Regions from separate parts of the Buttiauxella sp. S19-1 genome, predicted to be linked through region 3. Evidence: predicted binding sites of a transcription regulator. Region 3 holds the regulator's gene; each other region holds the start of a gene.

Region 1 (7,445 bases), on a different contig from region 3:
TTTCAGTTTTACCCAATTCAACCGCATTCAGTGCCGTTAGCGCTGCACTCGACGCCAGGTTTGCGCCGTATTCATAATGGGCGATTTCGTTGGCGTTATTGATGATACGAGCGCCATCACGCGGTGAAATAAACAGCCCGGTGGCATTGAGCAGCTCACATTCGGAAGTGAGTGCGGCCTGAAGTGCCTGGAAAATAAATGTCGGAATATCAAACAGTGACGGGTTGTTATCGTGGGTTCCGGTGAACAGTTTCCAGCCAGCGATGCCAACGCGATGTTGCTCGCGAAGCCCGGCCTGTTGCAGTACTTCGCTCAGTGAAAGCGTGGTGTCCATCGGTTGGTTGGGCAATGAAAACCACGGAGCGTGAAACACACGGGCTGGAACTCTGGAGTGCCTGGCGAGCTTAAGGTTTTCATTACCGAGTACCAGCACCGCTTCACCGCTTTTATGCAGCACCAACAAACCTTCTTCAAAGCGCGGGATGAAACCGGTCAGATACTCAAAATTCCCGCCATGTTCTTTGTCGGCATAGATGACCAGCGCATCCAGGTTCTGCCGCGCCATTGCCTGCAAAATTTTGCTGCGGCGTTGTTGAAGGGTCTGGTCATTTAACACAACGCTCGGCACGTTGAGGTAAATCTCGGGTTGTTTGATGGTGGCAAGCGTAATTGGCATGGGTCTGTCACTCCTTTTTCTTTACCCTGAATAAACGTTAACTTACCACCTGGCTAATTTTGAGCCTATCCCGGTAACCGAGTTTTGGGACGGCCAGGACCCAGTAACAAGGCCAGCTTGTTGCCGCCCTGAGTGGTTTCCATCAAAATTTTACATACGCTGGTGAGCGGCACTGAAAGTAGCATGCCCACCGGGCCGAGCAGCCAGCCCCAGAACAGTAACGAAAGGAAGACCACGAAGGTCGACATCCCGAGGCCACGGCCCATCATGCGCGGCTCGACAATATTCCCCAACACCATATGCACCGCCAGGAACAGTGAGCCGACCATAACCATTTCGTAGGTGCCGTTAAACAAAAACGCCTGAATCATTGGCGGGATAGCGGAAATAACCGAACCAATATTAGGGATGTAATTCAGCAAAAAGCCCAATACGCCCCACATCAGCGCAAATTGCACACCCATCAACTCCAGCCCGAGCCAGATAATCAACCCGGTCCATAGGCTAATCAGCGTTTTGAGTGCCAGATAATGCGTCACACCTTTGAGTGCGCGATGCAGACTGGCGATATGAATTTTCGGGTTGGCCAGAGAGAAGCGCAGTTTATACGGAACGTGGCGCACCTCGAACAGCATAAAGACCACGGTCATCACCAGCAGTAAAATGCTGGCCATCGCGCCGGAAAGCCCGGTCATCAGCGTTGTGGCGTACGACATCACTTTCTCGGAATCCATGCGCTGCAACATGCGCTCGGGCGATAATCGCAGGTGCATAAACGGCAACATCTTTTCGAGCTCAAACACCTTTTGCGTCAGCATCTTGTTGTATTTCGGCAGCATATCGATGAATTCACTCATTGACGCGGCCAGCACCCCGACCAGCATGGTGAGTACAATCAACATCACGAAGACCACTATCGAAATAGCCAGGGGTCGGTTTACGCCACGGCGAATAAACCAGGTGACCAGCGGGTTTAGGACGATGGCGAAGAACAGTGCCAGCAAGAGCTGGACAATGATGTCTGCCGCTGCATGAATCCCGGCGAGAATAACCACCAGTGCGGCAAGTTTTAGCAGAATATGTAGCCCGGTTTTATCGGGTTCAGGAGCGACCATCGGGAGATCCTATGCGCGGAGAATCTTCTTAGTGTAGCGCTTCGTTTTTTTCTCACGGCAGGGCAACTCTGAAATACTGGTGCTGAAATGTGAAACCCGAAGTGTATATACTGAGGAACGCTGTTTTAAAAGTGAATGACCATGCCTGATCTCACACCCACCCCCGCATTAAGCAGTTACCGTCTTAACCTACAGATTGTCTCTGTAGTGATGTTCAACTTTGCCAGCTATATGACGATTGGCCTGCCGCTCGCGGTATTGCCGGGTTACGTTCATGACGTGATGGGCTACAGCGCGTTTTGGGCGGGGCTGGTGATTAGCCTCCAGTATTTCGCCACACTGCTGAGCCGCCCGCATGCCGGACGTTATGCCGATATTCTTGGCCCAAAAAAAATCGTTATCTTCGGTTTGTGCGGCTGCTTCCTGAGTGGTGCGAGCTACATGCTGGCGGCGTTTGGTAGCGCATGGCCGTTGGTTAGCCTGCTGTTGCTCTGCCTTGGGCGCGTCATTTTAGGGATTGGGCAGAGTTTTGCGGGTACCGGTTCAACGCTTTGGGGCGTGGGTGTCGTCGGGTCGTTGCATATTGGACGGGTGATTTCCTGGAACGGTATTGTGACTTATGGCGCGATGGCGATGGGCGCACCGCTTGGCGTGCTGTTCTATCACCTTGGTGGCCTCAAACTGTTAGCGGGAATCATTATGGCAGTGGCGCTGATAGCCGTGCTGCTGGCGCTTCCGCGTCCGGCGGTGAAAGCCAGTAAAGGCAAACCACTGCCATTTCGTGCGGTGCTTGGGCGTGTGTGGCCATACGGAATGGCGCTCGCGCTGGCATCGGCAGGTTTTGGGGTGATCGCCACGTTTATCACCCTGTTTTACGATGCCAAAGGCTGGGACGGCGCAGCCTTCGCGCTCACGCTGTTTAGCTGTGCTTTCGTCGGCACGCGTTTACTTTTCCCGAATGGGATTAACCGCATGGGCGGTTTGAACGTGGCGATGATTTGTTTCTCGGTCGAGATTATTGGCTTGCTGCTGGTGGGGTTGGCGGTTGAACCGTGGATGGCAAAAGCCGGTACATTCCTGACAGGGGCGGGTTTCTCGCTGGTGTTCCCGGCGCTTGGCGTGGTGGCGGTGAAGATGGTACCGCAACAAAATCAGGGCAGCGCGCTGGCAACTTACACCGTGTTTATGGATTTATCGCTGGGGATTGCCGGGCCGTTGGCGGGATTCGTGATGGCGTATGCGGGTGTTTCGGTGATTTACCTGGCCGCGGCGGCTTTGGTTTGTATCGCATTACTGATGGCGTGGCAGTTAAAAAAACGGCCCCCGATTGAGCAACCGGAGGCCGTGTCATCATCACAGCAGTAATAGAAAATAATTACTTAATGGTGATGGTGTTAATGATGTTTTCAGCAGCCGTTTGCGCCAGTTGCTGGTTATCAGCAGGCAGTGTGATTTGCATAGTTAACAGCTGGTTATCAATTTTACCCAGGATAACCGACGAGTAAGCTGTCTGGCCTTTTGCTGAGATAATAGTGTCTAACTGCTGCAGCGTGTGGCCTTTGATCTCGATAGATTTATTGGTCACAACTTGCAACTGTGGGTCACGGGCACGCTGTTGATCTTCAAGACGTTTCGCCAGAGCTGACAGCTCTTCAGAAGTATCATCGCCAACAATCACAATCACCGCTTTCTGACCAGATGCATCAGAGTAGACGTGCATGTTGTTTGACTGAGTGCCCAGCTTACCGCTCTGGTCAGTCATCTCCGCAGGCAGTGCAAAGCTGATTTTCCCATCCAGCAAACTGACGGGCTGACCGGTTGCGCTGCTTTGTGCCGCTTCATTCGCAGTGGCTGTTTTGCTGTCATTGTTATCGCAAGCGGCCAGGCCTAATACCAGCAGGCCAATACCGACATATTTTACCAGATTACCCATGACTTCTTCCTTTACGTTAGCAAGCCTTCGCGGCTGATTTCAGCATCTTATCACAAGATAATTCAACCACCGTCAACCCGGCTGCAACGCCGAACTTTCAGACTTATCTGCCAAACGTTTCAACAACATATTCAGTAGCACGCCGTACATCGGCAGGAAGAATACAATGCTGATTAGCACTTTAAAGCAGTAATCGACGATGGCGATTTCTACCCAATGTTGCGCCATAAAGGCATCCGGGCTGCGCCAGAAAGCAATAAAGAAGAATGACAGTGTGTCGCTGATATTTCCGAAGAGCGTGGATGCCGTTGGCGCAAGCCACCAGTAGCGGCTCTGGCGCAGGCGGTTAAACACGTGCACATCCAGAATCTGCCCCAATGCGTAAGCCATAAAGCTGGCAACAGCGATACGGGCGACGAACAAATTGAAATGCAAAAGTGCGTCGAACCCTTGCCAGGTACCCATATAAAACAGCGCGGAAATACCGTAGGAAATCACCAGCGCGGGCAGCATCACGGCAAAAATAATGCGTCGAGCCAGCGGTGCACCAAAAATGCGTACCGTCAGGTCGGTTGCGAGGAAGATAAACGGAAAGCTAAACGCGCCCCAGGTGGTATGGAAACCAAAAACCGCGACCGGTAATTGCACCAAATAGTTACTGGAAGTAATCACCAGCAAATGGAATAGCGATAGCCAGAACAGCGCTTTAGTGCGCTGAGTAGAATTGAACTGCGTCATTTTGTAGCCTTTTTAGTGAAAGGGGTGAGGGAACCCTGGTCTTTTTTAAAGCGGGGGCGATGATACTGCTTTAACCCCGCATTGCAATGGTTAATTTTAGCGCAATCGTTCACGTGACTTGCGCGATAATCTGCCGGGGGTAAACTAGCGCGGTTTGTTAAATACGAGACCGCTGATGACCGATCTTTTTGCCAATCCTGACCACACTCTTGATGCTTTGGGCCTGCGCTGCCCCGAACCTGTAATGATGGTGCGTAAAACCGTGCGCAATATGCAGGCCGGTGAAACGTTACTTATCATTGCTGATGACCCCGCGACCACGCGTGACATCCCCGGGTTTTGTGTTTTTATGGAACACGAGCTTATTGCTAAACAAGTGGAATCATTGCCTTATCGCTACTTGCTGCGTAAAGGGCAATAAAACCGCTTCAGCCCCTGGCGTCTTGCTTCGGGCTTCTGAACCCGCTTTACATCTGCTTTGAACCCCAATTTCATTTTTTGTCACTTTTTGTGAAGTGCTTCACCCTCGCTTTTCTCCACGTAGTCTAGTTTTTAATCTACAAATTAAAACATTGTTTTACTTCTTATCTCAAATTTCTACCTCTGCTGGAGCGACCCAATGAAGAAGACCTTTCTGCCTGCTTTTGCTGGTTTATGTCTGTCTACCGCGTCCGTTCTGTTTGCTCAAACGGCTTGCGCCCAGGTGATTAAAGCTGCCGACGTTCATCCGGAAGGTTATCCGAATGTGGTCGCGGTGCAGCATATGGGTGAAAAACTCAAACAAGAAACCAATGGTGATTTAGAGATCAAAGTGTTCCCGAGCGGTGTGCTGGGCGATGAAAAACAGATGATTGAACAGGCGCAGATGGGGGCGATCGACATGATCCGTGTGTCGATGGCACCGGTTGCGGCGATCCTGCCGGATGTTGAAGTCTTTACCTTGCCGTATGTGTTCCGCGATGAAGATCATATGCACAAAGTGATTGACGGCGATTTAGGTAAAGAGATTGGCGCTAAGCTGACGAATAACCCGAAATCCCGCCTGGTGTTCCTCGGCTGGATGGACTCCGGCACGCGTAACCTGATTACCAAAAATCCGGTGGTGAAACCTGAAGATCTTAAAGGGATGAAAATCCGCGTTCAGGGTAGCCCGGTGGCACTGGCAACGCTAAAAGACATGGGCGCAAACTCGGTGGCGATGGGCGTGAGCGAAGTGTATAGCGGGATGCAAACCGGCGTTATCGACGGCGCGGAAAACAACCCACCGACGTTTATTGCCCACAACTACATGCCGGTCGCCAAAAACTACACGTTGAGCGGCCACTTCATTACCCCAGAAATGCTGCTTTATTCCAAAGTGAAGTGGGACAAACTGACGCCTGACCAGCAGCAAAAAATCCTTACCCTGGCGCGTGCTACGCAAATGGAACAGCGTGAACTGTGGAATGCTTACAACAAACAAGCGCTGGAAAAAATGAAAGCCGGTGGCGTTCAGTTCCACGAAATCGACAAAGCCTGGTTTGTGAAAGCCACTGAGCCGGTGCGCAAAGAGTATGGTGATAAGCATCAGGACCTGATGAAAGCTATTGCTGAAGTTCAGTAGTTATTATCGCTAACCCTTGCGTGGAGGGGATCTTATGTCCCAACGCTACTCAGATTTGATGGATAAGGTTTATTTGCTGGCGATGATTATTGCGGGGTTTTCACTGTTAGTGATGACGGTGATTATTCCGATTGGCATTTTCTCGCGCTATGCCCTGAACCGTGGGGAGTCCTGGCCGGAACCGGTAGCGATTATCTGCATGGTGACCTTCACGTTCATCGGCGCGGCGGTGAGTTACCGCGCCGGTTCGCACATCGCAGTGAATATGCTGACAGACCGTCTGCCACTGGCGTTGCAGACGTTTTGCGCACGCATTGTTGATCTGCTGATGCTGCTTATCTCGCTGGTGATGTTCTATTACAGCTTCTACCTGTGCGCCGATTTATGGGAACAGCCAGTTGCTGAATTCCCTCTCCTCACTTCCGGCCAAACCTACCTCCCGCTGCCTGTGGGCGCGATCTTACTCATTCTGTTTGTTGTCGAGCGCTTGCTGTTTGGCTCTCAAGAGAACCGCCCAATCGTGTTGCTGGGTAATCACGGTTAAGACCAGGGGATAACATGGACGCATTTATTTTATTAGCGACACTTGCGGTGCTGCTTGCAGTGGGAATGCCCGTGGCCTTTGCCGTTGGGCTAAGCGCCATTGTCGGGGCCTTATGGATAGATTTACCGCTGGAAGCGATCATGATTCAAATCACCAGTGGGGTGAATAAATTTACCCTGCTGGCGATACCGTTCTTCATTCTGGCCGGGGCGATTATGGCGGAAGGCGGTATTGCCCGCCGCCTGGTGAACTTTGCTTATATCTTCGTTGGGTTTATTCGTGGTGGCTTGTCACTGGTGAATATCGTCGCTTCTACGTTCTTCGGAGCAATTTCCGGATCGTCCGTGGCGGATACCGCATCCATCGGTAGCGTGATGATCCCGGAAATGGAGAAAAAGGGTTATCCGCGCGAATATGCAGCAGCGGTCACGGCGAGCGGATCGGTGCAGGCGATTTTGATCCCGCCGAGCCATAACTCGGTGATTTACTCCCTGGCGGCAGGCGGTACGGTCTCTATAGCCACACTGTTTATCGCGGGTATTTTACCAGGATTGTTGCTGGGTTTCTGCCTGATGGTGATGTGCCTCGGCTTTGCCCATAAACGCGGTTACCCAAAAGGTGAACGCATTCCCTTCAAACAAGCGGTGAAAATTTTCTTCGATGCGCTATGGGGTTTGATGACGGTGGTCATTATTCTCGGCGGGATTCTGACGGGGGTATTTACGGCGACAGAATCGGCGGCGGTGGCTTGCGTCTGGGCATTCTTCGTCACCATGTTTATCTACCGCGATTACAAATGGAATGAGTTACCAAAGCTGATGTTCCGCACGGTAAAA
Region 2 (7,445 bases), on a different contig from region 3:
TTCACCAACCGCCAGGCGACCTGATGCCGCAAAGTCCAGCAATGCAACTGGTGCGCGTTCGCCAAGAGACATCGCTTCACCGTAGTAGCTATCGAGGCTTGCAGTGGTGACCGCACAGTTAGCGACCGGAATCTGCCACGGCCCAACCATCTGGTCGCGAGCAACCATACCGGTTACCGAACGGTCACCAATGGTGACCAGGAAGGTTTTTTCTGCCACGGTCGGCAAGTGCAGCACGCGATTGACCGCATCAGCAATGGTGATATTGCGGCAATCCAGCGCATCACCTGTTGCTTTCAGGGTTTCAACGTTACGTTCCATTTTTGGCGTTTTACCAAGCAGAACGTCCAGCGGCATATCAATCGGCTGGTTGTCGAAATGGCTATCGTTGAGTGTCAGATGTTTTTCTTCGGTGGCTTCACCAATGACGGCGTACGGCGCGCGTTCGCGGCGGCACAGTTCGTCAAACAGCGGCAACTGGTCTGGAGCAACCGCCAGGACATAACGTTCCTGGGATTCGTTACACCATACTTCCAGCGGGCTCATGCCCGGCTCGTCGTTCAGAATGTCACGTAGTTCGAAACGCCCACCACGCCCACCATCGCTCACCAGTTCTGGCATTGCGTTGGAGAGGCCACCCGCGCCGACATCATGAATAAACAGGATTGGGTTGGCATCGCCCAACTGCCAGCAACGGTCAATAACTTCCTGGCAACGACGTTCCATTTCTGGGTTGTCGCGCTGTACGGATGCAAAATCCAGATCCGCGTCAGACTGACCTGAAGCCATAGAAGAAGCAGCACCGCCACCCAAACCGATGTTCATAGATGGGCCACCGAGCACGATAAGTTTCGCACCAACGGTGATTTCGCCCTTCTGAACGTGGTCAGCACGAATGTTGCCAATACCGCCCGCCAGCATAATTGGCTTGTGGTAACCGCGCAGTTCTACGCCGTTGTGGCTGTTGACTTGCTCTTCGTAAGTACGGAAGTAGCCCGTCAGCGCCGGACGACCAAATTCGTTGTTAAATGCCGCACCGCCCAATGGGCCGTCGGTCATAATATCCAGCGCCGTTACGATACGGTCTGGCTTGCCAAAATCTTCTTCCCACGGCTGTTCAAAGCCAGGAATACGCAAGTTGGAAACCGAGAAACCGACCAGACCGGCTTTAGGTTTAGCACCACGGCCTGTCGCACCTTCATCACGGATTTCGCCACCGGAACCGGTCGCCGCACCCGGCCATGGGGAAATAGCAGTTGGGTGGTTGTGGGTTTCGACTTTCATCAGGATGTGCGCATCTTCCTGGTGGTAGTCATAGCGGCCCGCTTCATGATCGGCAAAGAAACGCCCGACGACCGAACCTTCCATCACTGCGGCGTTATCTTTATAAGCCGATAACACGTAGTCCGGGGTTTTCTCAAAGGTATTTTTAATCATTTTAAACAGCGATTTAGGCTGTTCTACGCCGTCAATAATCCAGTCGGCGTTGAAAATTTTGTGGCGGCAATGTTCGGAGTTAGCCTGCGCGAACATATACAGCTCGATATCGTTCGGGTTGCGCCCCAGTTTGCTGAACGCATCCTGCAAATAATCGATTTCGTCTTCTGCCAGTGCCAGACCCAGACGGATGTTAGCTTCAACCAGCGCTTCGCGACCTTGCGTTAACAGATCAACACTTTGCACTGGAGCAGGCTGATGTTGAGAGAACAGTTGCTGGGCATCATTGAGCGAGTCAAACACGCTTTCCATCATGCGGTCATGCAGTAGTGCGGCAACTTGCTGGCGCTGTGCATCTGTCAGCGAGCTACCAGACACGTAATAAGCCACACCGCGTTCCAGACGCTTAACTTTGGCTAAATCGCAGTTATGGGCAATATCAGTCGCTTTAGAGGACCAGGGTGAGATGGTACCAGGACGCGGCGTGACCAGAATCAGGTGGCCGGTCGGGGCATGGTCGGCAAGGGTTGGACCATATTTCAACAACCGTTGCAGACGGGTTTGCTCATCAGCGCTCAGCGGCGCGTCAAGATCGGCAAAGTGAACATACTCGGCATAAATGTCGCTGACCGGAAGGTTGGCGTCATTAAAGCGGGCCAGTAATTTGTTAATACGAAATGCCGATAAAGCGGGCGAACCACGCAGAATTTCCATCATCAAAGATCTCTCGTCTTCGAAACGCCAGGGGGACGCTTCAGTGGGCGCAAGGGGAAAACGGGCGCCATTATAGAGAATCCGCGGCCTTGACGAAACCGTTTGCGTATAAATAAACGGATTAGTTTTCAGTGGCGAGAATTTAGCCATAAATGTTGAATAAGTTGCACAGTGGCGTTTTGTTAAGCAAAATGCGCCACACCTTATTGTATAACCTCCATTTTTGATGCTCTGTTGTTAGCGAAAACTCGACGCCTCGTTGCAGATTAAATACTTGAAAAGATTTAAGATTAATTATCTGCTTATCGGTGCCGTAACCGTGTTGCTGGCAGTGGCGCTCTGGCCCTCCATTCCCTGGTTCGGACAAGCCGAAAACCGCATCGCCGCCATTCAAGCGCGGGGGGTTTTGCGCGTCAGTACTATTGAGTCACCGCTGACCTACACCCTTTATCAGGGTAAAAAAATTGGCCTCGATTATGAGCTGGCGGAACAGTTTGCCAGGTATCTGGACGTGAAGCTGGAAGTGACTGTTCGCCCAAATATTCAGGAACTGTTTGACGACATTGATAGTGGCCGGGCCGATATTATCGCAGCGGGTCTGGTGTATGACACACAACGTAGCCAGCATTACCAGGCGGGGCCGGCATATTATTCCGTTTCCCAGCAGATGGTTTATCGCATGGGTAGCCAACGCCCAAAGACGTTGGCGAGCATCAAAGAAAACCAGCTGGTGCTGTCACCTGGTGTCACATCGCTGGGCGCATTGAACAAACTTAAACAACAGAAATATCCGGATTTAAGCTGGCGCATTGATAATCAGCTCAGCAGTACAGAGCTGATGCAGCAAGTCGTGGATGGGAAGATTGCATTTACCATTGCCGATTCCGTGGCCATCAGCACCTTCCAGCGCGTTCATCCACAGTTGGCTGTCGCACTGGATATCACCGACGAGCAGCCGGTGACGTGGTTTAGCGCATTAGATAGCGACGACAGCCTTTCCGCTGCCCTGCTCGACTTTTATAACCGTCTCAATAGCGACGATACCTTTGCGCGCCTCGAAGAAAAATATCTCGGCCATGTTGGCGATTTTGATTATGTCGATACCCGCACCTTCCTCAAAGCGGTAGATTCCGTGCTGCCAGAGCTACAGCCACTCTTTGAAAAACATGCCACCGAAATAGACTGGCGTTTGCTGGCTGCCATCTCTTATCAGGAATCACATTGGGATAACCAGGCGACCTCGCCAACCGGTGTGCGTGGGTTGATGATGCTGACCAAAAATACCGCACAAAGCCTTGGAGTGACTGACCGGTTAGATCCAGAGCAAAGTATTGAAGGAGGAAGCCGTTATCTGAGAGATATGATGACGAAAGTCCCTGACAGTGTGCCAAAGGATGAACAAATTTGGTTTGCGCTGACCGCCTATAACATGGGATACGCTCATATGCTGGATGCCCGTCAACTGACGGCGAAGCAAAAAGGTAATCCGGACAGCTGGGCGGACGTCAAAATGCGCCTGCCGCTACTTAGCCAAAAACAGTACTACTCGAAAACAAAGTATGGTTATGCCCGTGGTCATGAGGCGTATGCCTATGTGGAGAATATCCGCAAATATTACATTAGCCTGGTGGGATATTTGCTCGAAAAAGAGAAACTGATAGCGCAAACGGAAAAACAAGAAGAAGAAAATGCACTACAAGATCCCGTCGCTGACGCTGAAGATCAGGCTACTCCGCACTTCGGGCCTTTTCCTTTAGGGCCTTTTTCTCAAGGCGACGAGCGCGAAAAAAATCGCTCAACATTGCCGAACACTCTGCTGCCATTACGCCCTCAGTCACATTAACCTGGTGATTCATACCAGGGTGGCCCAGCACATCCATTAGCGATCCAATCGCGCCAGTTTTGGCATCACGCGCGCCAAAGACTAAATGACCGATGCGGCCATGAACCATCGCGCCTGCACACATGACGCAAGGCTCGAGGGTGACGTAAAGTGTGGTTTCCAGCAGGCGATAATTTTGCAATACCAACCCACCCTGGCGCAGTGCCATAATTTCCGCATGCGCTGTCGGATCGTGTCTACCAATCGGTCGGTTCCAGCCTTCGCCAATCACCTGGTTGTTATGCACCAGCACCGCACCAACCGGAACTTCACCTTCTTCCCACGCACGACGTGCAAGGGTCAGCGCATGACGCATCCAGTGTTCGTGGGTAAATTCACTTTCTGACAAGGGACTCTCCGGGCTAGCTTAGGGCGGCGCATTATACACAGTCGTTACAAGAGACGGAATTATTCGAGTTGCTGGAGATTACCCTGCGGTGTAACCCTCCAGCGGTGCTGGCAGAAAAAGAGTAGCGGGTTGTCTTGATTGCTGTCGCTGTAACCACTGTAGAGTTGCAGTGGCGTGCCGATTTGTTGTTCCAGCTGTGACACTTTTTCATGCCCGAGGCAACGCAATGTGAGTACCCACCCACCGTGGGAGCGCTTGATTTGGCTGGCGATAAGCTTCACTTTTGGCAGCCACGGCGTATCGAAATAAACCTGCTGCACCAGCGGTTGTGGGGAGCCGGTGATAAGCCAGACATCAGCATCTGAACTGGTCAGGTAATCGGTCAGGCGCTGTTGTACTACGGGGAATGCAGTCACGCGCTCACGGAACCACGTCACGAAATTCGTTTCCAGTTGCTTGAGGCGCGTTTCGCTGTGACCGAAGGTTGCGCCCCACAACAACAGGCTCATTGGCCAGCGAGCGGCGCGCCCCTTAAACAATAACGCGCCACCGATCACCGGCAGAAGCGGAATGACAAGTAACAGATTGAGGGGCTGATGGCGCAGCAAGTAGCGCAAGAAGCTGCCGAACATATCCTGCTGATGCAGCGTGCCATCTAAATCGAAAAAAACTACCCGACGCTCACTCTGAGTTGCCAAACGTTACTCCTCTGGATCATTAAAGCCCATAAACCATGTAAATAAGAACCCGGCGATAACCGCTATCAGAAAGCCTAACAGATAGAACATCACTTTTCCGGCAACAATGGTTAATGCCAGCGGTAAACCTGAAATTCCGAAGGTGATGACAGTCGCCACTTTCCAGTAACTGATGAGCGCCCCACCCACCGCGCCGCCTAAACAGGCGCCGATAAATGGTTTACCCAACGGCAACGTTACCCCGAAAATCAACGGTTCACCGATACCCAGCAACCCAACGGGTAATGCGCCTTTAATCAGTTTTTTCAGGCGTTGGTTACGCGTTTTCAGCAATACCGCCAGTGCCGCCCCGACCTGCCCGACACCGGCCATCGCCAGAATGGGCAGCAAAGCGTTTTGGCCGTGTGTCTGGATAAGCTCAACATGAATCGGCACCAGTCCCTGATGTAACCCCGACAAGACTAGCGGCAGGAAGACGCCAGAAAGTATTGCACCGACCACCAGTCCACCTTTATCAATTGCCAGGGTCGCACCGTGGGCAATCGCATCAGAAATCAGGCCACCCAGCGGTTGTAACGCCACAATCGCAATCGATGCAGTAATTAAGGTGGTCAGCAGTGGGTTGAGGATCAGCTCAATTGAACCTGGCAATAACTTGCGTAACCGTTTTTCAATCCAGCACATCAGCGCCACCACCAGCAACACCGCGATAACCCCGCCGCGCCCCGGTTGCAGGTTTTCGCCAAACAGGTGGATTTGCGCCAGTTGCGGGCTGGAAAGAATCCCGGCCATCACGCCGCCCATCGCCATTGAGCCGCCGAATACTTTAGCGGCATTTACGCCCACCAGAATATTCATGATAGCAAACACGGCACTACCGAAGATGGCAAGTAAGCCGAGAATGTTCGGATACTGCGTGGCAAGGTCACCCACAATATCCGGGCGTTTGAGGATATTAATAATCCCGGTGATAAGCCCTGAAGCAATAAAAGCAGGAATCAATGGAATAAAGACGTTGGCCAGTTTACGCAGCGCTTCGCTCATCGGAGCCTGATAACGCGCTTTCGCCTGAGCTTTATTCTGCGCAATATCGTCTTCTGCTAAGAGCGTTTGACCATTGCTTTGCAACAGTTCACGCATGGCATCGACTACCTGAGCTGCACGACCCGGCCCAACAATAAGCTGATGCTGCGTTCCTTGTTTCACATAGCCGCTAACTCCCGGCAGTTTCTTCAGACGGGCAATATCAAGCTGGTTATCGTCATGTACTTCGACGCGTACGCGTGTCATACAGTTTTCCAGACGGGCGATATTTGCCTGCCCACCGATTCCAAGCAATATTTCACTGGCAAGAGTTGCTGTCATATCCATGATTCAGTGCCTGCTTTTAGTTTTTCAGTGCTGGGCGAAGATAACCATTGCTGTCTGCCAGACGCGTGTAAGCCGTCTGCGCATCCACACCAGTGAGTATCATTAGAATGGCGGGCTTCACTTCGTAATCTGTTTGTTTGAGCGCATTTTCAGCATCAATACGAGCGGCTCCGGTCGCTTCCATGACAATACGACACGCCCGATCCACAAGCTTAATATTGGTGGCTTTCATATCGACCATCAGGTTCTGGTAAACCTTACCCAGTTTCACCATCGCGCCAGTGGAAACCATATTCAGCACCAGTTTTTGCGCAGTGCCTGATTTCAGACGCGTGGAACCCGTCAGGGCTTCCGGGCCGACGACCGGAGAAATGGCAATTTCAGCTTCCAGTGCAATGGCAGAACCTGGATTACAGGAAATCGCTGCGGTACGACAGCCAAGATTGCGCGCATAACGCAGGCCACCAATCACATACGGCGTGCGGCCTGACGCAGCAAGCCCAACCACCATGTCGTTGGCGGTTAGCTCCAGGGCTTTCAGGTCGTCCTCGCCCAATTGCTGGTTGTCTTCAGCACCTTCGACGGCTTTCAGTAATGCGCCAGGGCCACCGGCGATTAAACCAATCACCAGACCGTGTGGCACGCCAAAAGTCGGCGGGCATTCTGAGGCGTCCAGCACACCTAACCGTCCGCTAGTTCCCGCGCCCATATAAATCAAACGGCCACCCGCCTGAAGCGACACAGCGGCAGCATCAACGGCTTTGGCAACTTCGGGCAGTGTTTTCTCAACAGCCTCGGCCACCAGGGCATCCTGTTGATTAAAGCGCTGGACCATTTCAAGTGTAGAGAGACAATCGAGATCCATGGTTTGTGGATTACGAGTTTCAGAAACGAGTGAGCCGAGATTCATCATGTGCCTTTGAATATTTAATTCCTTAAAGTTTCTACATGATGGAATATTAAATTCATTCAGGCGAGCGTAATTTACGTTATT
Region 3 (7,445 bases):
CCCCACTGAAAGTCGGTGCCATTACCACACCAAACCGCATTTTTATGGCGCCATTAACTCGTCTTCGCAGCATTGTGCCTGGCGATATCCCAACCCCATTGATGGGCGAATATTATCGCCAGCGCGCAAGCTCCGGCCTTATCATCAGTGAAGCCACGCAAATTTCTGCGCAAGCTAAAGGTTATGAAGGCGCACCCGGTCTGCACAGCGATGAGCAAATCGCTGCGTGGAAGAAAATCACCGCCGGTGTTCATGCGGCAAAAGGTCGCATTGCGGTACAACTCTGGCACACCGGCCGTATCTCTCACTCCAGCATTCAGCCAGGCCAGCAAGCGCCTGTCGCGCCATCGGCAATTTCTGCCGGTACGCGCACCTCACTGCGTGATGAAAATGGCCACGCGATTCGCGTCGACACCTCTTTGCCACGCGCGCTTGAGCTGAATGAAATCCCGGGCATCGTCAATGATTTCCGTCAGGCGGTAGGTAACGCCCGTGATGCTGGTTTTGACATGGTCGAACTGCACTCCGCGCACGGTTATTTGCTGCACCAGTTCCTGTCACCGACCTCCAACCATCGTACGGACGAATATGGCGGTAGCCGCGAAAACCGTGCGCGTCTGGTACTGGAAGTGGTCGATGCCGTGAGCAAAGAATGGAGTGCCGACCGAATTGGTATCCGCGTCTCGCCAATCGGTTCATTCCAAAACGTGGATAACGGCCCGGATGAAGAAGCCGATGCGTTGTATCTGATTGAAGAATTGAACAAACGCGGCATCGCTTATCTGCACATGTCAGAGCCTGACTGGGCTGGCGGCAAACCGTATAGCGAAGAGTTCCGTCTGAAAGTGCGTGAACGTTTCAACGGCGTGATCATCGGCGCGGGCGCTTATACCCCAGAGAAAGCGGAGTCGTTAATCGAGAAAGGTTTAATCGACGCTGTCGCTTTTGGCCGCGATTACATCGCCAATCCTGATTTGGTCGAACGCCTGCATCACAATGCCGAACTCAACGCCCAACGTCCTGAAACCTTCTATGGCGGCGGTGCTGAAGGTTATACCGATTACCCAACTTTATAAGACCTGTCGATTGATAGCGGCGTGAATTCGCCGCTATACTTACCCTCACATTTAGAAATTAACCCTTTAATTTTACCCAAATAATTCTAGTTGTGGCCAGGCGGCAAGCTCAGGAATCCCCGGGAGCTTACTTGAGTAAATGACTGGGGTGAGTGAGTGCAGCCAACACCGTCACAACTTGAAGAATGAAGGGGAAAAGAGGAATTTATGCGCTTACTTCATACCATGCTGCGCGTTGGCGATCTGCAACGCTCTATCAATTTTTACACCAACGTACTGGGCATGACCCTGCTGCGTACCAGTGAAAACCCAGAATATAAATACTCTTTGGCGTTTGTTGGCTACGGCCCGGAAACCGAAGAAGCCGTTATCGAACTGACTTATAACTGGGGTACCGAGAGCTACGATCTGGGCAACGCCTACGGCCATATCGCATTGAGCGTTGATAACGCTGCCGAAGCTTGCGAGCGTATTCGCAACAACGGTGGCAATGTAACCCGTGAAGCTGGCCCGGTAAAAGGCGGCTCCACCGTTATCGCTTTCGTTGAAGATCCAGACGGCTACAAAATTGAGCTCATCGAGAGCAAAGATGCGGGTAAAGGCCTGGGTAACTAATACTCAACTAACGGGCGGTAAACCTGCCCGTTAGCTTCCCTTCTTAAAATTTGCCATAATGCGCGCTGCTTTTTCCCCGTATTAAGAGATCCTGATGTCTGACAACACGCAACTGCAAGGCCTGTGTGACCGCTTTCGTGGTTTTTATCCGGTAGTCATTGACGTTGAAACCGCTGGGTTTAACGCGAAAACCGATGCTTTACTGGAAGTCGCTGCCATCACCTTAAAGATGGATCTGGACGGCTGGTTAATGCCTGATGAAACCCTGCATTTCCATGTCGAACCTTTCGAAGGCGCTATCCTTCAGCCTGAAGCGCTGGCCTTCAATGGTATTGACCCGCACAACCCGTTGCGTGGTGCCGTCAGTGAATATGACGCGCTACATGCGATTTTTAAGATGGTGCGCAAAGGCATCAAAGACAGTGGGTGTAACCGTGCAATTATGGTGGCGCACAATGCCACCTTTGATCACAGCTTTATGATGGCCGCGGCAGAACGCGCGTCATTAAAACGTAACCCTTTTCATCCGTTTGTCACCTTTGATACCGCCGCACTGAGCGGACTGGCATTAGGCCAAACGGTGCTGGCGAAAGCGTGTATTGCTGCTGGTATGCCGTTTGATAGCAGCCAGGCGCACTCTGCACTTTATGATACCGAGCAAACCGCGCAGCTATTTTGCGAGATAGTGAATCGCTGGAAGCGTTTAGGTGGCTGGCCGCTGCCACTCCCTGCAGACCCCGAATCGTGAGCATAAAAAAAGCGACCTTAACGGTCGCTTTTTAATAACTAACAGCAAATTACTCTGCGTCTGGCTCTTCAGATTTATGCTTAGCAGCAGATTCTTTAATCAGCGCCTGCAATTCACCACGTTGATACATCTCAATGATGATGTCGCAACCGCCAACCAGCTCGCCATCAACCCACAATTGTGGGAAAGTCGGCCAGTTGGCATATTTTGGCAACTCAGCACGGATGTCCGGGTTCTGCAAAATATCAACGTAGGCGAAACGCTCACCACAGGCAGACAGCGCCTGCACAGCCTGGGCTGAGAAACCACAGCTAGGCAGTTTCGGGGAACCTTTCATATAAAGAAGGATTGGGTTTTCAGTAATCTGTTGTTGGATTTTTTCAATAGTGCTCATTGCTTGCTTCCTCAAACCTGGTCTCGGCAGTAGCCTGCCATTGTAGCGATCGATACCCTCTCCAGAAAACACCAATTTTTGCAGGGTTTCTGTGTACTACGCGATGGAGGGATAACATGTCTCAAGAATAACACTTTTCCGGTAGCTGCAAATCAGGAATTAACCCTATCCCTGATCAATAAATCACCTTATGACCTTAAGTTTGATGATTTTTTTTGCGACTGGTTACGAAACAGCACGACGATAGGTAAAAGGTTGTTAACTTTATCTCACTTAATAGATTAGAATCGGCGGGTTTCGCAAAATCATACACGGGCATGATGGTAATTATCATGCATTCATTTTAACCAGGGGATTGTCGAGTGGCGCGGATAACAAAAATTTCTATCACGCTCTGTGCTCTGCTATTTACCTTGCCGTATACACCATTGACGCAGGCGTCTGAGCACGCTCGTCCCGTGGCGGCGCATAAAGCGCACGTTGTGAAAAGCACAACCAAGAGCACAGAAAAGAGCAGTAAGAGTAAAGATAAAACCACTACCGCCAGCAAGAAAACCAACACCACCTCCAAAACAACCAGCAAGAAAAAAGAAACCACTGCCTCAACGAGTAAAACCGCTAAAAACTCCAGCAGTGCTAAAACAAAAAATCTTGCCAGTAAAGACCGCAAAAAATCCTCTCAGCTCGCGAAAGTCCAGCCTGTTGCTCTCACCGAAAAATGCAGTAAACCTCGTAAAGGTTATAAAACGCATTGCGTGAAAGTCAAAGCAGAGCCACCAACGACGATTGCCGCTGCGCATAAAGTCCGGGTGCAAAAAGCACAGAAAACGGCGATGAACAAATTGATGGGCCAGATTGGCAAACCGTATCGCTGGGGTGGGACTTCACCGCGTACCGGTTTCGATTGCAGCGGTCTGGTTTATTACGCCTATAAAGATTTGGTGAAGTTCCGTATTCCCCGCACTGCTAACGAAATGTATCACCTGCGTGATGCCTCTTCGGTGGATCGTGGTGAGCTGGAAACAGGTGACCTGGTATTCTTCCGTACACAAGGTCGCGGCACTGCGGATCACGTAGGCGTGTATGTAGGCAACGGTAAGTTCATTCAGTCTCCACGTTCTGGCAGGGATATCCAAATCACTTCCTTGAGCGAAGATTACTGGCAACGCCACTATGTTGGCGCTAAACGTGTCATGACCTCCAAAACCATTCGTTAAAAATTCGTCGAAAATCTGCGCCTGCCCTTCATTGGGCAGGCGTGTTCCTCTTTTGCTTACCCTTTCAATTTGTTACCCTAAACCCGCACTAAAAGTGTTGTCTAGATGTAAACAATAATAAGGAGTTAGCAATGTCGTTCGAACTACCTGCACTACCGTATGCAAAAGATGCTTTAGCACCGCATATCTCCGCCGAAACCCTGGAATACCATTACGGTAAACACCATCAAACCTATGTCACTAACCTGAATAATCTGGTTAAAGGCAGCGCGTTTGAGGGTAAAACCCTCGAAGAGATCGTTCGTACTTCCGAAGGTGGCGTATTTAACAACGCCGCTCAGGTCTGGAACCACACTTTCTACTGGAACTGCCTGGCACCAAATGCTGGCGGCGAGCCAACTGGCGAACTGCTGGAAGCCATCAATAAATCTTTTGGTAGCTTCGCTGAGTTCAAGCAGCAATTTACTGATGCTGCTATCAAGAACTTCGGTGCTGGCTGGACATGGCTGGTTAAACAGGAAGATGGCGCATTAGCGATTGTTTCTACCTCTAACGCTGGCACCCCACTGACGACTGCAGCTAAACCGCTGTTGACTGTGGATGTGTGGGAACATGCGTACTACATCGACTACCGCAATGCTCGTGCTGGCTACCTTGAGCATTTCTGGGCGCTGGTGAACTGGGCGTTTGTTGCGAAGAATTTAGCAGCTTAATGCAAAAGTAAATGGGCCGCGATTTGCGGCCCATCTTGATCAAAGCGTAAAAATCAGTGCAGTACGGCAGTTAGTGCGCCGAAAACAATCAAAGCCAAAACAATTACCGTCGTCGTGATTGAAAATTTCAAATCGGTGCTCATCATTAAACTCCTTTTATATCCATACAATCGATGTGTCAGGGTGATTTTCCCACAACCAGAGATAAAAATCCTCCAGGTTTTAATCTGATATCAATTTTCCCTCTTCCACTTTTCGCCTGGATAGGCCAAAATCCCTCGCTAATTTGTTGCGTATCGTCAATTCAATGCCCTCCTCCCGTTTTATGTCGCAATCCCGGCATACCTGCAACCATCATGTTGCCTGTGGAGTCAGCGTACGCAAACGTTTAACATAATAGCAATCAAGGGTTTACGATATAGCCCGGAGTGAATTTTAATGGCGACAATCAAGGACGTGGCGAAGCGCGCAAACGTTTCCACTACAACCGTATCACATGTGATTAACAAAACCCGTTTTGTGGCGGAAGAAACGCGCAATGCGGTGTGGGCAGCAATTAAAGAATTGCACTACTCGCCAAGCGCCGTAGCACGAAGCCTGAAAGTTAATCACACCAAAACGATTGGTCTGCTTGCCACTTCCAGTGAAGCACCCTATTTCGCCGAGATAATCGAAGCGGTGGAAAATAGCTGCTTTGAAAAAGGCTACACCCTGATTTTGGGCAACGCGCACAACAACTTTGAAAAGCAGCGCGCTTACTTATCGATGATGGCACAAAAGCGTGTCGATGGCCTGTTAGTGATGTGCTCTGAATATCCTGAATCATTGCTCACCATGCTTGAAGAGTACCGTCACATCCCTATGGTGGTGATGGACTGGGGCGAGGCTCGTGCCGATTTCACCGACTCCGTGGTCGATAACGCTTTCCACGGCGGTTATCTTGCTGGACGTTATTTGATTGAACGCGGCCACCGCGAAATTGGCGCCATTCCCGGGCAAATGGAACGTAACACCGGTGGCGGCCGCCATGCAGGCTTTATGAAAGCACTGGAAGAAGCGGGAATTTCCATTCCGGAAAACTGGATTGTTCAGGGTGACTTTGAACCTGAATCAGGTTACCGCGCCATGCAGCAGATCATCGGCCAGTCTCATCGCCCAACAGCGGTATTCTGTGGCGGCGACATTATGGCGATGGGTGCTATTTGCGCTGCTGATGAAATGGGGCTGCGCGTGCCGCAGGATATTTCCGTTATCGGTTACGACAACGTACGCAACGCGCGTTACTTCTCACCAGCATTGACCACCATCCACCAGCCGAAAGATTCGCTAGGGGAAACGGCGTTTAATATGCTGCTGGATAGAATCGTCAACAAACGCGAAGAGTCGCAGTCGATTGAGGTTCACCCGCGTCTGATTGAACGCCGCTCTGTGGCTGATGGCCCGTTTCGCGATTATCGCCGCTAAGTGTGTGTCGGATGTCGCGCAAGCGACATCCAGCAGACTTACAGCGGCTCCTGTAACCACTCCTGATTCATCGTGTCACTATCGCCTAAGTAATCCAACAGCCAGGCCAACGCTGGCGATGCATCGTTTTGCTGCCATGTCAGGCAACATGCCGCGTCAGGGAATGGATTATCCAGCGTTAATTCGCGCCATTTCCCTGAAGCAACCCACGGTTTGGCAATATGTAACGGCACCATGCCGATACACAACCCCGCGCTCAAGCAATCCGAACCGGACGCCCAATCAGGCACTACCACGCGGCGCTGGTTATCTAACAGCCAGGTAATTCGTTTTGGTAATGAACGCGAAGTATCTTCCAGAACTAGCGATGGCCAGGCACGCAGGTCATCATCGCTTAACGTCCCGTCGCACTGTGCCAGTGGGTGCGAGGAAGCCACCACGCAACGCCAGCTCAACGTTCCCATATCACGGAAGGCATAACGCCCCCCAACCGGAATCGCCTGAGTCGCGCCAATCGCCACTTCTACGCGTCCATCCGCCAGCGCATCCCACACGCCGTTGAACACTTCCTGAAAGATACGTAATTCGATATCAGGAAAATGGCGATAGAAATCCAGCACCAGTTGCCGCGTTCGCTCCGGTTTTACAATGTTATCAACTGCAATCGCCAGGTGACCGCGCCATCCATTGGCGATCTGTTGGCACTGTTGCCGTGTCGTCATCATTTTTTTGATAACAGAGCGGCCTTCTTTGAGAAAAAAGACGCCAGCAGGGGTTAATTCAACATCCCGATGACGACGTTCGAATAGCGGAACGGCTAACCAATCTTCGAGTTGCCGCACCGTATAACTAATGGCAGACGGAACGCGGTGCAACTCTTGTGCTGCACCGCTGAAGCTGCCATTGCGCGCTACCGCATCGATGACTTCCAGCGAGTATTCTGACCACATTTCTTTGCTCACAAATTTTTTGAACGCAACCTACAAATATTAGCGTTTCACAAGCGTAATTGCACTCCGTACACTCTCGCGGCGATTAACCTGCAAGATAAAACAAGAGAAAATTATGCAACCATCAAAAGGATTTCTTATCTGGCTGGCCGGATTAAGTGTGCTGGGGTTCCTCGCCACAGACATGTATCTGCCTGCTTTCGCTGCCATTCAGCAAGATTTACAGACCGACGCCTCTGCCGTCAGTGCCAGCCTGAGTCTGTTCCTT
Region 4 (7,445 bases), on a different contig from region 3:
AAAGCAGCCGTTGCATATTCCATTCGACATCGAACTGTATGATAACGAAGGCAAAGTTATTCCGTTACAGAAAAATGGCCACCCGATTCATCACGTGCTGAATGTGACTCAGGCAGAGCAGACGTTTGTCTTTGATAACGTTTATTTCCAGCCGGTTCCGTCATTGCTGCGTGAATTCTCAGCACCGGTGAAACTGGAATACAAATGGAGTGACCAGCAGCTGACGTTCCTGATGCGCCATGCACGCAACGATTTTTCCCGTTGGGATGCCGCGCAAAGTCTGCTGGCGACGTACATCAAGTTGAACGTCAACCGCAGCCAACAGGGCCAGCCATTGTCGCTGCCACTGCATGTTGCCGATGCTTTCCGCGCTATTTTGCTGGATGAGAAAATTGACCCGGCACTGGCGGCAGAAATTCTGACGCTGCCATCGCAAAACGAAATTGCCGAGCTGTTCCAGAAAATTGACCCGCAGGCGATTGCTGCCGTGCATGAAGCGTTAACGCGCACGCTGGCTAACGAACTGGCCGATGAATTCCTGGCAGTTTATAACGCCAACAAGCTCGATGCTTATCGCGTAGAACATGCGGATATCGGCAAACGTGCGCTGCGTAATACTTGCCTGCGTTATCTGGCGTTTGGCGATCAACAGCTTGCCGAGCAACTGGTGCGTAAGCAGTATGAAAGTGCAGACAACATGACGGACTCTATCGCCGCATTGTCTGCTTCTGTAGCTGCACAATTGCCGTGCCGCACAGAACTACTGGCTGCGTTTGATGAGAAATGGCATCAGGACGGTCTGGTGATGGACAAATGGTTTGTGTTGCAAGCCACTAGTCCGGCGGCAGACACATTGAGTAAAGTGCGTGAATTGCTGAACCACCGTTCGTTTAGCCTCGGTAACCCGAACCGTGTTCGCTCGCTGATTGGTGCATTCGCGGCGGCTAACCCGTCAGCGTTCCACGCACTCGACGGCAGCGGCTATCAGTTTATGGTGGAAATGCTCAGCGAGCTGAACCACCGTAACCCGCAGGTGGCGTCACGTCTGATTGAGCCGTTAATTCGACTGAAACGTTATGATGAAAAACGACAGGAGATGATGCGTGCAGCGCTGGAACAGCTGAAAGGGCTGGAAAACTTGTCGGGCGATTTGTTCGAGAAGATCAGCAAGGCGTTAGCTTAAAAACCACCCTCACCCTAACCCTCTCCCTGAGGGAGAGGGGATTACCCGGTGTTCTCCCTCTGAGGGCGAGGGGATCACCTGGAGTTCTCCCTCTCCTGGGGGAGAGGGCCGGGGTGAGGGCGAACAAACTTAACCGGTGCGCACCACGCGCTCCGGTTCCTCCACAACCTGCCGCTTCATTACACGTTCTAACACCTGCGCTTCCAGTTCAGCCAGCCGCACAGAGCCGAGCTTACGTGGGCGAGGCAAATCAACCGTGAGATCCAAACCGATCTTTCCTTCTTCAATCAATAACACGCGATCCGCCATCGCAACGGCTTCGCTGACATCGTGCGTCACCAGCAACACCGTAAAGCCATGTTCCTGCCACAAAGAGACAATTAACTCCTGCATTTCGATACGCGTCAGGGCATCCAGCGCGCCCAACGGTTCGTCCAGCAATAACAGCCGTGGGCGATGAATCAGCGCCCGAGCCAGCGCCACACGCTGCTTCTGGCCGCCGGACAGGGCGGCCGGCCACTCGGTAGCGCGATTGGCAAGCCCAACCGCTTCCAGCGCTTTCGTCGCCGCGTCTTTCCAGTTTCCTTTCAGCCCCAGACCGACATTATTTATCACTGATTTCCACGGCAACAAACGCGCATCCTGGAACATTAAACGTGTTTCATCCTGGCTTTCGCGCAGTGGGGCATTTCCGGCAATCAGTGACCCGCCGTTGGGATTTTCCAACCCTGCCAGTAGTCGTAACAATGTACTTTTACCGCCGCCACTGCGCCCGACCACCGCAACAAATTGCCCGGCAGGAATATGTAATTCCAGCTCATCAAGAATTGTTTTATTGCCGTAGCGTTTGGTCACGCCGTTAAGGAGTAGGGGAGTCCCCTGGTTTAAACGTGCGGTATTCATGCGTTCTCCTCCTGTAACTGGTAAGCAGGGTGCCAGCGCAGCCAGACTCGTTCGAGTAATTGCGCGCTGATGTCAGCGAGTTTGCCGAGCAGGGCATACAAAATAATGGCGACGACAACCACATCGGTTTGCAGGAATTCACGGGCGTTCATTGCCAGATAGCCAATTCCGGAGTTTGCCGAAATCGTCTCGGCAACGATTAACGTTAGCCACATCAGGCCAAGTGCGAAACGAATGCCGACCATAATCGAAGGCAAAGCCCCTGGCAGAATCACCTGGGCAAACAGGCTAAAGCCTGACAACCCATAACTGCGGGCCATCTCCAGCAAGCCCTGGTCAATATTACGGATGCCGTGCCAGGTGTTGATGTAAATCGGGAACAGCGTGCCGAGAGCCACGAGGAAAATCTTCGCTGATTCATCAATGCCGAACCACAAAATGACCAGCGGGATTAGCGCCAGGTGCGGAACGTTACGCAGCATCTGAATCGAGCTGTCCAGCAAACGCTCCCCCCAACGCGAAAGCCCGCTAATCAGGCCGAGAACCAGGCCTAATGAGCCACCAATACTGAAACCAATCACCGCACGCCATGAACTGATCGCCAGGTGTTGCCACAATTCACCGCTGGCTGAGAGGTTCCAGAATGCAACCACCACCCCTTCCGGAGAGGGGAGGATGCGCGACGAGAGCCAGCCTGCGCTTGAGGATAGTTGCCAGATGGCGATAACCGCCACCGGCAAGACCCATGGTGCCACTCTCAGCAAAAGTTTGTGCGTTGAAGGGGTCATTGGCGGCTCCTTAGCTTTGCGCGACTTTGCGCGGGATAAAGTCATTCGCCACGACTTCGCCTTTTTCATGAATCTGGCGCGGTTGTGGGATTTGTGGAATCGTGACGTCAAGGTGCGGGAACAGCAGTTCGCCGACGCGATAAGCTTCTTCGAGGTGCGGGTAACCGGAGAAAATAAAGCTGTCGATACCCAGTGCGGCGTATTCATTAATCCGCGCCGCCACGGTTGGGCCATCTCCTACCAGCGCAGTGCCTGCGCCGCCACGCACCAGGCCGACGCCTGCCCACAAGTTTGGGCTGATCTCCAGCTTGTCGCGCTTGCCGCCGTGCAACGCCGCCATGCGGTGCTGGCCGACAGAATCAGTGCGGGCAAAAGCGGCCTGTGCTTTGGCGATGGTTTCATCATCCAATTGCGAAATCAGGCGATTGGCGGCATCCCACGCTTCTTCATTGGTTTCACGCACAATCACATGTAAGCGAATACCGAAACGTACCGTGCGGCCATGAGCCGCGGCTTTCGCACGGACTTGCTCAATTTTTTCTTTCACTAAATGTGGCGGTTCGCCCCAGGTCAGGTAGAGATCCACCTGTTCAGCAGCCAAATCCTGTGCCACATCCGAAGAACCACCAAAGTAGAGCGGTGGGCGAGGCTGCTGCACAGGCGGGAATAACAGTTTTGCCCCTTTGACCTGAATATGTTTGCCTTCGTGATCAACGGTTTCACCTTCCAGCAGGCGACGCCAGATGTGGGTAAATTCAGCTGAAGCTTCGTAACGTTCCTGATGATTGAGGAACACGCCGTCTGCGGCTAACTCTTCCGGGTCGCTACCGGTCACCAGGTTAAATAAAGCACGCCCGTTGGAAAGCCTGTCCAGCGTCGCGGCCTGGCGTGCAGCCACGGTTGGCGACGTCACGCTTGGGCGCAGTGCGACCAGAAATTTCAAACGCTGCGTTACCGGAATCATCGATGCCGCAACCAGCCAGGCGTCTTCGCAAGAACGGCCTGTCGGGATCAGTACACCAGTAAAACCGATTCTGTCTGCCGCCTGAGCAATTTGTTGCAAGTAGGCATGGTCAACCGGACGTGCTGCATCGTTACTGCCTAAGTAGTGGCCGTCACCGTGAGTCGGCAGGAACCAGAATAAGTTTAAGCTCATGATTTATCTCCTTTAGCGGGTTGCCAGATGCGGGTGCGAATATCGACTTTCTTAGGCACTAAGTGGTTGTCATAAAACAGATCTGCGGTTTGCTGTTGTTTGGCGGCAGTCTCGGCGCTGACCGGGGTAATCACCGTTGGTGGGCGATGGTCGAAATAGGTAGCAATCACGTTTTCCGGCAACCCCATGGTTTTTGCCAGTAGCGCAACGCTTGCGTCACGCTGGGTGCGAGTTAACGCGTCGGCATCACTAAAGGTTTTCAGAACGTGTTGCAGGAACGGACCGTTTTGTTCGGCATAAGGGCGTGAAGCGAGGTAGAACGAACCGGTTTGATTTAGCTCGCTGCCGTCGGTTAAGACGCGCACGCCGCCATTCAACAGTGCAGCTGAATAGTACGGGTCCCAAATTGCCCAGGCATCAACGTTGCCCTGCTGGAATGCGGCGCGCACATCAGCTGGCGTTAAATAAGCAGGCTGGACATCAGTAAATTTCAGCCCGGCTTTTTGCAGCGCTCGTAACACCAGGTTGTGGGAGCTGGAACCTTTCTGGAAAGCGATTTTATGCCCTTTAAGATCCGCCACGGTTTTCAGTGGGCTATTCTCCGGCACCAGAATCACTTCGGCTTTTGGTTTTGCCGGTTCAGAACCGACGTACATCAGGTCCGCGCCCGCAGCCTGCGCGAAGATTGGCGGAATATCTCCCGTGCTACCGAGATCGATACTACCGATGTTCAGGGCTTCGAGCATTTGTGGGCCAGCCGGAAATTCAATCCACTGGAACTTAGTATTTGGATACTCTTTTTCCAGAAGCTGGTGGCTTTTCGCCAGTACCATGCTGACCGAGCCTTTTTGATAACCAATGCGCAACTGCTCTGGCCCCGTATCTGCCGCGTGAAGCGTGGCGCTCAGGCTTAACGTTCCTGCGAGTGCAAGCCACGGCGCGGTTCGTTTCAGAAAATTAAACATGGGCAACTCCTTGCGTCTTAAAAGGGGAGGAGACAATAAAATCCCGGCGGTGCAGAGCCTGCCAGAAGGTTTCCAGCGCGTTATCGAGACGTTGTTGTAAGTTGTTGCTGAATACCGGTTTGTGCTGGTAATCCGCTATCTGGCTGTCATCAGCAAACACGCCATGTAGAATTTCCTGCGCTTTCAGCGCATTAAGGACGGGTTTCAGCGCGTAATCGACCGCCAGCATATGTGCCACTGTTCCGCCGGTAGCTAATGGCAGCACGACCTTTTTATCCAGCGCACGTTCAGGCAGCAGGTCGAGCAGGGTTTTCAGCGCGCCAGAAAAGGAAGCCTTATAAACAGGAGTCGCGATGATCACGCCATCGGCCTGCTGTAATTGTTCATTTAAAGCGAGCAGCGCAGGGCTATCAAAACGGGCGTACAGCAAATCTTCTGGCGCGAAATTCTGTAGATGCCAGTGACACACCTCGATATCCAGAGCGCTTAATTTTTCGCGGGCATATTCCAGTAGAGCACTTGAACGAGAAGGGAAGCGCGGGCTTCCGGCAAGGGTGATCACACGCATATTGTTTCCTTATAACTAATTGTTTGCTTTTAGGTAACATTGATAACAATTGAGTGTGATAGTCGCGCAGAAGTGGTAATCCACTAAATGATTTATCCGGGAATCATTTGCCAAAAACTGAATAACAAAATGGAGGGAAGAAAACGTTTGCGCTGATTCGGTCTTTTTTGTTGCAGGTCAATTCCATTCACGTCCGTTATCGTTAATAATACTGCCCCAGTTTGCATACTGGGAATTCTGGAGTGTTCATGTACTACCCCTTCGTTCGTAAAGCCCTTTTCAAGCTCGATCCCGAGCGCGCTCATGAAGTGACATTTCAGCAATTGCGTCGTGTAACAGGTACACCTCTCGAATGGCTGGTGCGGCAAAATGTGCCCTCTAAACCGGTGACCTGTATGGGTCTGACCTTTAAGAACCCACTGGGTCTTGCTGCCGGTTTAGATAAAAACGGTGAGTGTATTGATGCACTGGGTGCCATGGGCTTTGGCTCCATCGAAATTGGTACCGTCACGCCTCGCCCACAACCAGGAAATGACAAGCCGCGTATCTTCCGTCTGGTAGAAGCAGAAGGCTTGATCAACCGCATGGGTTTCAATAACCACGGCGTAGATAACCTGGTTGAGAACGTTAAAAAATCCCATTTTGATGGGGTATTGGGTATCAATATTGGCAAGAATAAAGACACGCCAGTAGAGCAGGGCAAAGATGATTATTTGATCTGTATGGATAAAATTTATCCGTATGCGGGTTATATCGCGATCAATATTTCCTCGCCAAATACCCCTGGATTACGCACGCTGCAATATGGTGAAGCGTTAGATGATCTGTTAGTGGCGATTAAAAATAAGCAACAAGCGCTTCAGGAATTGCATCATAAATATGTGCCAGTTGCCGTGAAGATCGCGCCGGATCTTTCTGAGGAAGAATTGATCCAGGTGGCTGATAGTTTAGTTCGCCATAATATTGATGGGGTCATTGCGACCAATACCACATTGGATCGTAGCCTGGTTCAGGGTATGAAATATTGTGACGAAATGGGTGGATTAAGTGGCCGTCCGGTTCAACTTAAAAGCACAGAAATTATTCGCCGCTTGTCGCAAGAATTAAATGGTCGCTTACCTATTATTGGTGTTGGCGGTATTGATTCGCTGATTGCTGCTCGCGAGAAGATGGCGGCGGGTGCCTCACTGGTGCAAATATATTCTGGATTCATATTTAAAGGCCCACCGCTGATTAAAGAAATCATCACTGGGCTGTAAACATTTTTCCTTTCAGACAACCGGGGCTTTATTTTCAGCCCTGGTTGTTTTATATTCCACCACTGTTGCTAAATTATACATATTGGTCTTTTATTAAATGTGTTCATTAACGAAGCGGCGATAAGGATGTTTTAAATCGTGGGAATAAACGAAAGGGCAAATAGTTATGCGGATAAAACCGGACGATAATTGGCGTTGGTATTTTGATGAAGAGCATGATCGTATGATGCTCGATTTAGCCAATGGTATGCTATTCCGTTCACGGTTCCCTCGTAAAATGCTCACACCAGATGCCTTTGAAAACACAGGCTTTTGTGTAGATGATGCCGCTCTTTTCTTCACCTTCGAAGAAAAATGTCGCGACCTTATTTTAAGTAAAGATCAGCGTGCTGAACTGGTATTAAATGCGCTGGTAGCGATTCGTTATTTGAAACCACAAATGCCAAAAAGCTGGCACTTTATCTCTCATGGCGAATGTTGGCAGCCGGTCCCTGGCGACGCGGCTTGTGTCTGTTTGAGTGATGATATGCAGCAAGTGAATCTGCTGGTGGTCGAAACGGGCAACAATGCCGCACTCTGTTTACTCGCCCAACCGGGTTTACAACTGGCAGGCCGCACTATGC

What was found. The regulator PurR, encoded in region 3, represses purine synthesis genes. The targets are predictions, from matches to a motif close to CANGCAAACGTTTGCNTG.
Region 1: tusA (sulfurtransferase TusA) is a predicted target of PurR. The motif match lies at 4,561-4,578, and genes of this name have one in related genera.
Region 2: purL (phosphoribosylformylglycinamidine synthase) is a predicted target of PurR. The motif match lies at 2,243-2,260, and genes of this name have one in related genera.
Region 4: pyrD (quinone-dependent dihydroorotate dehydrogenase) is a predicted target of PurR. The motif match lies at 5,700-5,717, and genes of this name have one in related genera.

Annotation. Positions count from the first base shown of each region.
Region 1 covers NZ_JAHWLU010000158.1:773-8,217, forward strand. The annotation lists gene MES37_RS22225 (M24 family metallopeptidase) at 1-676, opposite strand, end outside; gene MES37_RS22230 (AI-2E family transporter) at 742-1,791, opposite strand; gene MES37_RS22235 (MFS transporter) at 1,933-3,156, shown strand; gene MES37_RS22240 (DcrB family lipoprotein) at 3,167-3,724, opposite strand; gene MES37_RS22245 (7-cyano-7-deazaguanine/7-aminomethyl-7-deazaguanine transporter) at 3,797-4,462, opposite strand; gene tusA (sulfurtransferase TusA) at 4,638-4,883, shown strand; gene MES37_RS22255 (TRAP transporter substrate-binding protein) at 5,082-6,065, shown strand; gene MES37_RS22260 (TRAP transporter small permease) at 6,100-6,609, shown strand; partial or broken gene MES37_RS22265 (TRAP transporter large permease) at 6,624-7,445, shown strand, end outside.
Region 2 covers NZ_JAHWLU010000009.1:25,224-32,668, reverse strand. The annotation lists gene purL (phosphoribosylformylglycinamidine synthase) at 1-2,154, opposite strand, end outside; gene mltF (membrane-bound lytic murein transglycosylase MltF) at 2,426-3,994, shown strand; gene tadA (tRNA adenosine(34) deaminase TadA) at 3,879-4,349, opposite strand; gene yfhb (phosphatidylglycerophosphatase C) at 4,442-5,080, opposite strand; gene MES37_RS03910 (PTS transporter subunit EIIC) at 5,084-6,451, opposite strand; gene murQ (N-acetylmuramic acid 6-phosphate etherase) at 6,468-7,361, opposite strand.
Region 3 covers NZ_JAHWLU010000063.1:7,337-14,781, forward strand. The annotation lists gene MES37_RS14520 (alkene reductase) at 1-1,076, shown strand, start outside; gene gloA (lactoylglutathione lyase) at 1,284-1,691, shown strand; gene rnt (ribonuclease T) at 1,786-2,439, shown strand; gene MES37_RS14535 (Grx4 family monothiol glutaredoxin) at 2,489-2,833, opposite strand; gene MES37_RS14540 (C40 family peptidase) at 3,196-4,050, shown strand; gene sodB (superoxide dismutase [Fe]) at 4,182-4,763, shown strand; gene cydH (cytochrome bd-I oxidase subunit CydH) at 4,817-4,909, opposite strand; gene purR (HTH-type transcriptional repressor PurR) at 5,202-6,227, shown strand; gene punR (DNA-binding transcriptional activator PunR) at 6,266-7,177, opposite strand; gene punC (purine nucleoside transporter PunC) at 7,293-7,445, shown strand, end outside.
Region 4 covers NZ_JAHWLU010000023.1:38,053-45,497, reverse strand. The annotation lists gene pepN (aminopeptidase N) at 1-1,183, shown strand, start outside; gene ssuB (aliphatic sulfonates ABC transporter ATP-binding protein) at 1,313-2,086, opposite strand; gene ssuC (aliphatic sulfonate ABC transporter permease SsuC) at 2,083-2,874, opposite strand; gene ssuD (FMNH2-dependent alkanesulfonate monooxygenase) at 2,885-4,030, opposite strand; gene MES37_RS08105 (sulfonate ABC transporter substrate-binding protein) at 4,027-4,995, opposite strand; gene ssuE (NADPH-dependent FMN reductase) at 4,988-5,563, opposite strand; gene pyrD (quinone-dependent dihydroorotate dehydrogenase) at 5,812-6,822, shown strand; gene zapC (cell division protein ZapC) at 6,989-7,445, shown strand, end outside.